Regions from separate parts of the Nocardioides sp. NPDC023903 genome, predicted to be linked through region 1. Evidence: riboswitches for the same ligand, from Rfam matches in the RefSeq annotation. Region 1 holds a riboswitch; the other holds the start of a gene.

Region 1 (4,400 bases):
TCGAAGAAGTCCGGGTGGTCCACCGGCAGGTAGCCCGCCCAGGAGCCGCGGCGGGTGGCGCCCTGGCTGATCTGGTTGGTCATCTCCACGAAGTTGCAGAAGACCGGGACCACGCCGTTGGCCTTGCCGTTGTCGCTGAACTTCGCGCCACGGGGCCGGACGTCGCCGAGGTACGCCGAGGTCCCGAACCCGTTCTGGGAGAGGATCGCCGCCTCCTTGAGGGTCTCGTAGAAGCCCCAGACCGAGTCCTCGACGTACGACCCCTCGCACGAGACCGGCAGACCCCGGTCGGTGCCGAGGTTGGACAGCACCGGCGTCGACGGGGAGAGCCAGCCGTTCCAGATGGCCTCGAAGAACCGCTCCGTCCAGGAGACGCCGTCCTCGCGGGGGTACATCTCGTCGGCGAGGTCGCCGGCGGTGCTGGCGATGGTCTCGTAGCGCTCCCGGACGCTCTGCTCGGCGACGGTGTACTTGGCCTTGAACATGGCGTAGCCCGCCGTGGTCATGAAGGCGGGCACGATGCCCTCGGCCTGCAGGGCCTTGCGCTCGGCAGAGAGCGCCTCCCAGTTGCTGTTGCTCATTAGAAGCTGAACTCCGTCTCGCCGATGTTGCGGTTGTATTCGTTGCCGGTGACCTGGAAGAAGTCGTGGAACTGGGTGCCGTTGATGCCGCTGTAGAACCACTCGGCGATCGGGTTGACCTCGACGTTGAACAGCGGCTCCATCCGCATGTTCTCCAGGGTCATGTCGATGCGGGACCTCACGAAGGTCTCCAGGTCGGCCTGATCGATGCCGGCGATCGGCCCGTGGTCGAAGAGCATCTCCACGATCCGGGCCTCGTGGGCGTAGAGGTGCTCGGCGACGCCGCGGACCCGGGCGAAGAGCTCGTCGCGTTCGGCCTCGAACTTGTCGGCCGGGACGGTGGCGGCGTACTCCTCGAGGGTGGTGTTGAACAGCCAGGCGCCGCCGGTGGCGTGCAGGTTCTCGTCGCGGGCGGAGAAGTTGATGCCGCTGATCACGTTCTGCAGCAGGTTCTTCCCACCGGACTGGAAGTGCTTGAGGAAGGCGAAGTTGGAGTAGAGGACGCAGTTCTCCATCAGCGTGAAGACGCTCAGCGCGTAGAGCAGGTCCTCGTCGGCGATCGCGTCCCACACGAACTGGATCCGCTCGGCCAGCACCGGGTCGTTCTTGTAGGAGTCGTAGAACTCCTCGGTGTCGATCATCAGGACCTTGTTGAGCTTCGCGTAGAACGGCGCGTGCATGTTCAGCTCGGCGAACGAGAAGGCGTTGGCCATCATCTGGACCTCCGGACGCGGGAACGCGTGGAAGATCCGGTCGCCCCACACCTCGCCGCCGAGGATCAGCTCGTAGATGGTGAACAGCTTCAGCGTGGTCTTGACCGCGGCCTGCTCGGCGTCGGTCATGTTGACCAGGAAGTCCTGCTTGTCGTTCTCGACCGGGATCTCCTCGGCGGTCCAGAAGATGCTCCGCTGCTTCTTGGCCAGGTCCTCGGCCATCGGGTAGTCGAAGACGTACGCCGACTTCTCGGTGCGGATCGGTAGACCCTCGGTGTCGATCATGTCCGTGCCCTTCTCACGCGGGCCCCCGGCCCGCTGGATGTCTCGTGCATCCGTGCCGGGGCAGGGAGGACGGCGGCAGCGCGCCGGGCGGACCCGGTCACGTGGTGCTCGCTCGATCCCCTGACCTTCCCTCGAGGTCGCGGACCCCACCATGAGGTGGGCACTGGCAGGTCTTCGGACTCGTGGGCGTGATCGTGCTCGGTCCTAGTGGCCGTCGCTTCCCAGGAGCCGGCTTGCTCCCAGTGCTTCGTGACGGCGGTCGTTCCCACTCACCGCTGCGGGGCAGTCCCGGGCTCACACCGGGTTCCCTCTTGCCTCTCCCGCCCCGTCGCCGAGGAGGAAGAACCAGCTGCGAGGACCACTATATGCGGGAATTACACCAATGCAACTTCCTAGATCTTGTGTCTGATCGTGTCGCCGGCAACGCCGCGTACGCGGTCTGGAGCACCGTGCTAGCGTGTCGCCCGAGTCGAACGCATCCTGATGGATGCCAGGGAACTCCGGTGTGAATCCGGGACTGGCGCGCAGCGGTGAGGGCGACGGCGACGCTAGGCGCCACTGGGACGTGAGTTCCTGGGAAGGCAGCGTCGCCGGTTGAACCCGAGTCCGAAAACCTGTCGACTCAGATGTACGTCAACGGGCCTCGCGATCAGGCTCCAGGAGACCTGAGAGGCCGACAGCCGTGCAAGCGTCCTGCCGCGATGCGCACCACCCGCACGCCGGAGGGCCGTCGTGAAACGCGCCGCCGGCGCGAACCGCAGAGTGCCCTTCGTACCGCTGGTCCTCGGCCTGCTGATCGCCTCGGTCCTCAGCGTCGTGGTCTCCCTCGCCTTCGGCTCTGAGCGGATCCCGGTCACCGACGTCGTCGCGGCGGTCCGGGACCGGCTCCAGGGTGCTGCGCCGGGGCAGTGGGACGTGATCGTGTGGGAGCTTCGTCTTCCCCGGGCGCTGATGGCGCTGGTCGTGGGCGCGGGCCTCGCGGTGTCCGGGGCCGGGATGCAGACCCTGGTCCGCAACCCGCTCGCCGACCCGTTCCTCCTCGGGATCAGCTCCGGCGCCTCGGTGGGGGCGACGGCGGCGATCACCACCGGGGCGCTGGCCGGCTTCGGCATCTACGCAGTCTCCACCGGAGCCCTGCTCGGGGCGATCGGCGCGGCGCTGCTGGTCTGGCTCGTGGCGACCGCACAGGGCGGGCTCACCCCGATCCGGCTGGTGCTCTCCGGGGTCGTGCTCTCCTCGGGGCTCTCCGCGATCGCCTCGTTCCTGGTCTTCATGAGCGATGACCCTCGCGCCGCCAACTCGGTGATGTTCTGGATGCTCGGCAGCGTCGGCGGCGCCAGCTGGGAGAAGCTGTGGCTGCCCGCGGCCCTCAGCCTCGTCCTGTGCCTGGCGATGCTGGCGCTGCATCGCTGGCTGGACGCGCTCGCCGCCGGCCCGGAGACCGCCGCCGCCCTCGGCGTGAACGTCGCGGCCCTGCGTACGGCTCTGTTCGTCGGGTTGGCGGTCCTGGTCGGGGTCCTGGTCGCGGTCAGCGGCGGGATCGGGTTCGTCGGGCTGATCGTGCCGCACGCGGCCCGGCTGCTCGTGGGCGCGCGGCACCGGGTCGTCCTCCCGGTCGCGGCACTGGGCGGTGGGCTGTTCCTGCTGTGGGTCGACGTCCTGGCGCGACTGGTGGCGCGACCGCAGGAGATCCCGCTGGGCGTGGTCACCGGTGTCGTCGGGGCGCCGCTGTTCCTCCTGCTGCTGGGTCGCGGCAGGTATCGGTTCGGAGGTGGGGGATGAGCGGTCAGGAGGTCGGCCCGGTGCTGCGGCTACGCGGGGTCGGCGCGCGACTGGGCGAGCGCGAGGTGCTTCGCGACATCGACCTCGACGTGCCCGCGGGCACCAGTCTCGGGATCGTCGGGGTGAACGGAGTCGGGAAGTCGACGCTGCTGCGCATCCTCGCCGGAGTGCTGCGGCCGAGCGCAGGCCACACCTACCTCGCCGACACCTCCGGCGTCCTCCGCGAGACCGGTCAGATCAACTCGCGCGAGCGCGCCCGCCTGCTGGCGTACGTCCCTCAGGAAGAGGTCGCCTCGACCGAGCTGCTCGTCGGCGAGATGGTCGCACTCGGCCGGGTGCCGCGCACCCGGCCATGGTCTCGAGGCGGAACGCAGGAGCGCGAGATCGTCCGCGCGGCGCTCGATGCGGTCGGGCTGGCCGATCGGATCGACGACCCGTGCGACCGTCTCTCCGGCGGCGAGCGGCGCCGGGCGGTGATGGCTCGCGGACTCGCCCAGGAGTGCCCGGTGATGCTACTGGACGAGCCCACCAACCATCTCGACGTCGCCTGGCAGCTGCGGCTGCTGGAGACCGTCGCCGACCGGGCCGAGACCCTGGTCGCGACGATCCACGACCTCGACCTGGCACTCCGCTCCTTCGACCGGCTGGCGGTTCTCGGCAGGCCTCGGGACAGCGACCCCGACACCGGCCCGGCGACCGTCGTGGCGCATGGTCCGCCCGCCGAGGTCCTCGACGCCATCAGCGTCGACCTCCACTTCGGCGTCGGCTCCGTCCAGGTGTCTCATCCACACCTCGCCCAGCACCACCTGCTCATCCATCCCCGGAAGGACCACTCGGCATGACCTCACGCCTTGCCTGCCTCGCTGCGCTCGCGCTCGGCTCCGCGCTCCTCACCGCCTGCGGCGCCGAGGCGACCGGCTCAAGTGCTGTAGGTGACTCCGCGATCACCGTCGAGAACTGTGGCGAGAAGGTGACGGTCGACGAACCGGTCACCGAGCTCTATGCGTACGACGGCGGGATCATCTCGATCGCGCTCGCC
Region 2 (4,400 bases), on a different contig from region 1:
CGGTCGCGCCGTCGCGCGAGTGGGTCGAGGAGCTGCGCGCGAGCCTGCCGGAGCGTACTGCTGACAAGCGGGCTCGCCTGCAGGTCGAGTGGGGCTACTCCGACCTGGAGATGCGTGACGTCTGGGCCGCCGGCGCGCTGTCGCTGATCGAGGCGACGGTCGCCGAAGGAGCCTCCGCACAGGCGGCCCGCAAGTGGTGGATGGCCGAGCTGTCCCGCAGCGCCAACGACCGTGGCGTCGAGCTCGCCGAGCTCGGTGTCACCCCGGTGCAGGTCGCCGAGGTGCAGAAGCTGGTCGACGCCAAGACGCTGACCGACAAGCTGGCCCGTCAGGTCTTCGAGGGTCTTCTCGCCGGTGAGGGCACGGTTTCCGAGATCATCGACTCCCGCGGGCTCGCCGTGGTCTCCGACGACGGCGCGCTCGGCGCAGCTGTCGACGAAGCCATCGACGCCCAGCCCGCGGTCGCCGAGAAGATCCGCGGCGGCAACCAGGCCGCGGCCGGTGCGCTCATCGGCGCGGTCATGAAGGCGACCGGCGGCAAGGCCGACGCCATGCGCGTCCGCGAGCTGATCCTGGAGAAGCTCTCCTAACCCACGCCGAGTCGGCTCGTCCTGACAACAAACCCCGCCGAGTCGGCGCGTCATGACGCGCCGACTCGGCGTTGGTTTTGGTCAGGATGAGCCGACTCGGCGATGGGGTGCACTGGCAGACTGTCCGGCGTGACCGTGACCGAGCCCTTCCGCATCGCACTGCTCATCGACGCCGACAACGCGCCTGCCTCGAAGATCGACGAGATCTTGAACGACCTGGCCGAGTACGGCGAGGTGACGATCCGGCGGGCGTACGGCAACTGGACCAAGTCCGAGCTCAAGGGCTGGATCGAGGAGCTGCACGACGCCGCGATCAGGCCGATGCAGCAGTTCGACCTGACCGCCCACAAGAACGCCTCCGACATGGCGCTCGCGATCGACGCCGTCGAGCTGCTGCACGCGGCGATCCCGGACGCGTTCGCGCTGGTCTCCTCCGACTCCGACTTCACGCCGCTGGTGCACTACCTGCGGGAGAAGGGCCGCGCGGTCTACGGCTATGGCCGGGAGAAGACGCCGGCGCCGTTCAAGAGCGCCTGCACCCGGTTCACCGTGGTGGAGAAGCTCGGGAGCTCCGAGGAGGAGACCGAGGTCGACGCCGAGCCCGGGGCCACGCGTACTCGCAAGCAGTCGTCATCGGCGACCAACGGGCAGGCGCTGAAGCGCAACGCCCGGCTGATCCAGCTGCTGCGCAACTCCATCGCCGCGGCCGCCGACGACGACGGCTGGGCCCTGGTCGGCACCGTGGTCTCCCGCATCCGCAACCAGTCCTCCGAGGACCCGCGCAACTACGGGTACGCCACCTGGACCAAGCTCATCAAGGCGATCGACCTCTTCGAGCTCAAGGACGAGGGCACCTCGGCGATCGCGGTCAGCGACAAGCGCACCAAGAAATGACGTACGTCCTCTACCGGGTCTGCGCGGAGGCCGGGCGGGCGCATCTGACGCCCTTGGGCACCGACCCGTGGAGATGCTCGAGCGCGGCCTTGAAGTCGCGGCAGCGCTCGGCGTCCTCCTTCTTGTTGGAGGGGTAGCCGATCGCCGCGTTGACCTTGCCCATGTCTAGAGCGTCGGCGAGCGGGTTGATGTCACGGGCGACGGTCCAGTACCACCGCGAGATCGGGGCGCTGTAGTCCAGCGACCGGGCGAGCTCGGGGCGGCGGCGCAGGTCGATGTCGAAGTAGGTCCCGGCGTCGGTGTAGTTGGCCTCGCCGGTCAGCTGGATGTAGCCGCGGCCGGTGAACTTCCGCTTGTCGCGGCCCTTGGCGTCGTGGTGGAAGGAGCTCTCGTTGGCGAGCGTGGTCAGATAGGCGGCCTGCCGGTAGGCGGTGGTGATCCCGGCGTCGGCCATCGCGCGGTTGAGGCTCGGCAGTCCGGTCTCGACGGTGCTCCGGTCGCCGACCTTCTCGCCGAACATGGCGACCAGATCGGCGTACGTGACCGACGTCCGTGCCTCCTCGGCGCCGGCCGTCGTGGTCGGGGAGAGGGCGAGAAGGGTGGCCGAGATCGATGCTGCGACAAGGCCGAGAATCCTGTGGCGCATGGGGACAGAGTGACTGCTCGGTGGCGATCCCGCAAGCACGGCTCGCCCGGCATAGGATGGGCGCCTCAATCAACACACGCCGTGGTGGGGGAAGCCGGTCGAATCCCGGCGCTGACCCGCAACCGTAGGCCCAGGCACCGAGTGTCCTGAGCGAGCCGGAGCACCTGCCGACGGACGCGTACTGACCTGACGCTGTCGTGGAAAGCAGCGGGTCGGCCCTGGGCCTTCCCGACGAACAGCGCGGAAGGAACCATGAAGAAGACCGTCCTCGGTGGCATCGCCGCCGCCCTCGCCCTCACCTCGCTCGCCGGCTGTGGCGAGAAAGCCGTCGAGGAGGGGGAGAAGCCCACCTACGACGCCAAGGTGTCCACCTCGGTGGCCGACTGGCTCGTGGCCCAGGCGCCGGAGGGCGTGGCCCGCAACGCGCAGTACGGCACCGACGACTTCGGGCTCAGCGCCGACATCGGGATCGCGCTTGCAGAGGTCGGTGGCTACGACGAGGAGATCTCGACGATCGCCACGGCCGTGATGGAGAACAAGAAGGCCTACACCTCGCCCGGGTTCGGCACGGTCACCTCGGCAGGGGCCACTGCGAAGGCGCTGGTCCTCCAGCAGAACGTCGACGCCTCCGACCCCGGTCTGCTGAAGCAGCTCGAGGGCACGGTCGCCGAGAACGGCCGCATCGCCGACGAGCTCGACCCCAAGAACAAGAAGGCGGCCGACTACTCCAACACCATCGGACAGTCGTACGCCGTGTGGGCCCTGAACAACGCCGAGAGCAAGGAAGCCGCCGCCGCGACGGAGTTCCTGGCCGGGCAGCAGTGCGAGGAGGGGTGGTTCCGGGTCACCTTCACGGCCGACCCCGCCGCTGCTGACCAGACCTGCGACGCCGACCCGAAGGCCGTCCCGGACGCCGACGCCACGGCGTTTGCGCTGATCGCCCTGTCCGGGGTTGCGTCCCCGGAGGCGGAGAAGGCCGTCGAGGCCGGTGTCGAGTGGCTGAAGGAGACCCAGGCGAAGGACGGGTCGTTCAAGGCCGCCACCGGCAACATCGCCAACTCCAACACCACCGGCCTGGCCGGGTGGGCGTTCGGTCGCGCGGGTGAGACCGCTGCCGCGGAGAAGGCGGCAGCCTGGGTTGCTGACCACGTCGTGACCTGTGGCGACGACGCCGGCGCGGTGGCCTATGACGACGCCGCGCTGACCGAGGGCAACACCAAGGGCCTGACCAAGGAGTCCGAGGGGATGTACCGCCTCGCCGCCGCTCAGGCGCTGCCGTCGCTGGTCTTCCTGCCCAAGGACGCGACCGCGAAGAGCTCGTGCTGATCCTGCGGTCCTCGTTGGTGGCCCTCGCGATCCTCGCCGGGGCCACCGCACCCGTCCTCGTCCCGGTCGCCGCATCGTCTGCCGCCGAGACGTGCGACGGCGTCACCGTCGTCGTCGAGCCCAACGCGTTGGGTGGCGAGCCTGAGGTCACCTGTGTCCAGCCCGAGGAGGGCGACACCGGCGCCGATCTCTTCGAGAAGGCGGGACATCCGCTCACCTATGTGACCTCGATGCCCAGCGTCGTATGCCGCGTCGATGAGCGCCCGAAGGCGGCGGGTTGCGCCCAGATGCCGCCTGCCGACGCGTACTGGTCGCTGTGGATCACCGACGATTCGGCGGCCTGGAGCTATGCCTCCAGAAATGTTACCGAAATCAGCGTGACCTCCGGGCAGGGTGTTGCGTTCACGTGGATAGACGACGATGTCGTTACCGCTCCGGCGACGGAGCTTGGGGATGCTGTGGGGGCGCCCTCAAGCCCGTCGCCGGAGTTATTTCCGGAAGAATCGAAAGATTCGGCCCCCGAGCATCTGCCCGCCTGGGTCGCGCCCGCGGGGATCCTCGCACTCTTCACCGTCGCCGGTGCCGTGTGGTGGCGCCGGCGATGAGCACCCTGTTCCGTACGGCCGCGGTCGCGCACCTGCCCCGCGATCTGCACCCCGTCGCCTGGTGGGTGTGGGCGATCGGCCTGGCTGCGTACGCCTCCTTCACCACAAACCCGTTGCTGCTCCTGCTCCTGGTGGGGGTGGTGTCGGTCGTGGTCGCCGCGCGCCGAGGCGACCAACCGTGGGCGAAGGCGTTCCGGCTCTACGTCGGCCTCGCGGTGTTCATCGTCGTGACCCGGGTGCTCTTCCGGGTGCTCCTGGGTGCGGTGCCGGGCCACGTTCTCATCGACCTGCCCGAGATCCCGCTCCCGGAGTGGGTGCTGGGGATCAGGCTGCTCGGGC

The links. A riboswitch is a leader RNA that binds a small molecule or an ion and turns the genes downstream of it on or off. The one in region 1 is predicted to bind cobalamin.
Region 2: linked by a shared signal. The riboswitch ahead of AB0F44_RS18635 (prenyltransferase/squalene oxidase repeat-containing protein) and the one ahead of AB0F44_RS04310 (iron ABC transporter permease) in region 1 are both predicted to bind cobalamin.

What each region holds. Positions count from the first base shown of each region.
Region 1 is NZ_JBEZZS010000002.1:170,852-175,251, forward strand. It holds gene AB0F44_RS04300 (ribonucleotide reductase N-terminal alpha domain-containing protein) at 1-581, opposite strand, end outside; gene AB0F44_RS04305 (ribonucleotide-diphosphate reductase subunit beta) at 581-1,579, opposite strand; cobalamin riboswitch at 1,727-1,944, opposite strand; cobalamin riboswitch at 2,033-2,216, shown strand; gene AB0F44_RS04310 (iron ABC transporter permease) at 2,312-3,361, shown strand; gene AB0F44_RS04315 (ABC transporter ATP-binding protein) at 3,358-4,203, shown strand; gene AB0F44_RS04320 (ABC transporter substrate-binding protein) at 4,200-4,400, shown strand, end outside.
Region 2 is NZ_JBEZZS010000018.1:46,104-50,503, reverse strand. It holds gene gatB (Asp-tRNA(Asn)/Glu-tRNA(Gln) amidotransferase subunit GatB) at 1-590, shown strand, start outside; gene AB0F44_RS18645 (NYN domain-containing protein) at 720-1,484, shown strand; gene AB0F44_RS18640 (glycoside hydrolase family 19 protein) at 1,495-2,130, opposite strand; cobalamin riboswitch at 2,172-2,317, shown strand; gene AB0F44_RS18635 (prenyltransferase/squalene oxidase repeat-containing protein) at 2,383-3,456, shown strand; gene AB0F44_RS18630 (hypothetical protein) at 3,450-4,061, shown strand; gene AB0F44_RS18625 (energy-coupling factor transporter transmembrane component T) at 4,058-4,400, shown strand, end outside.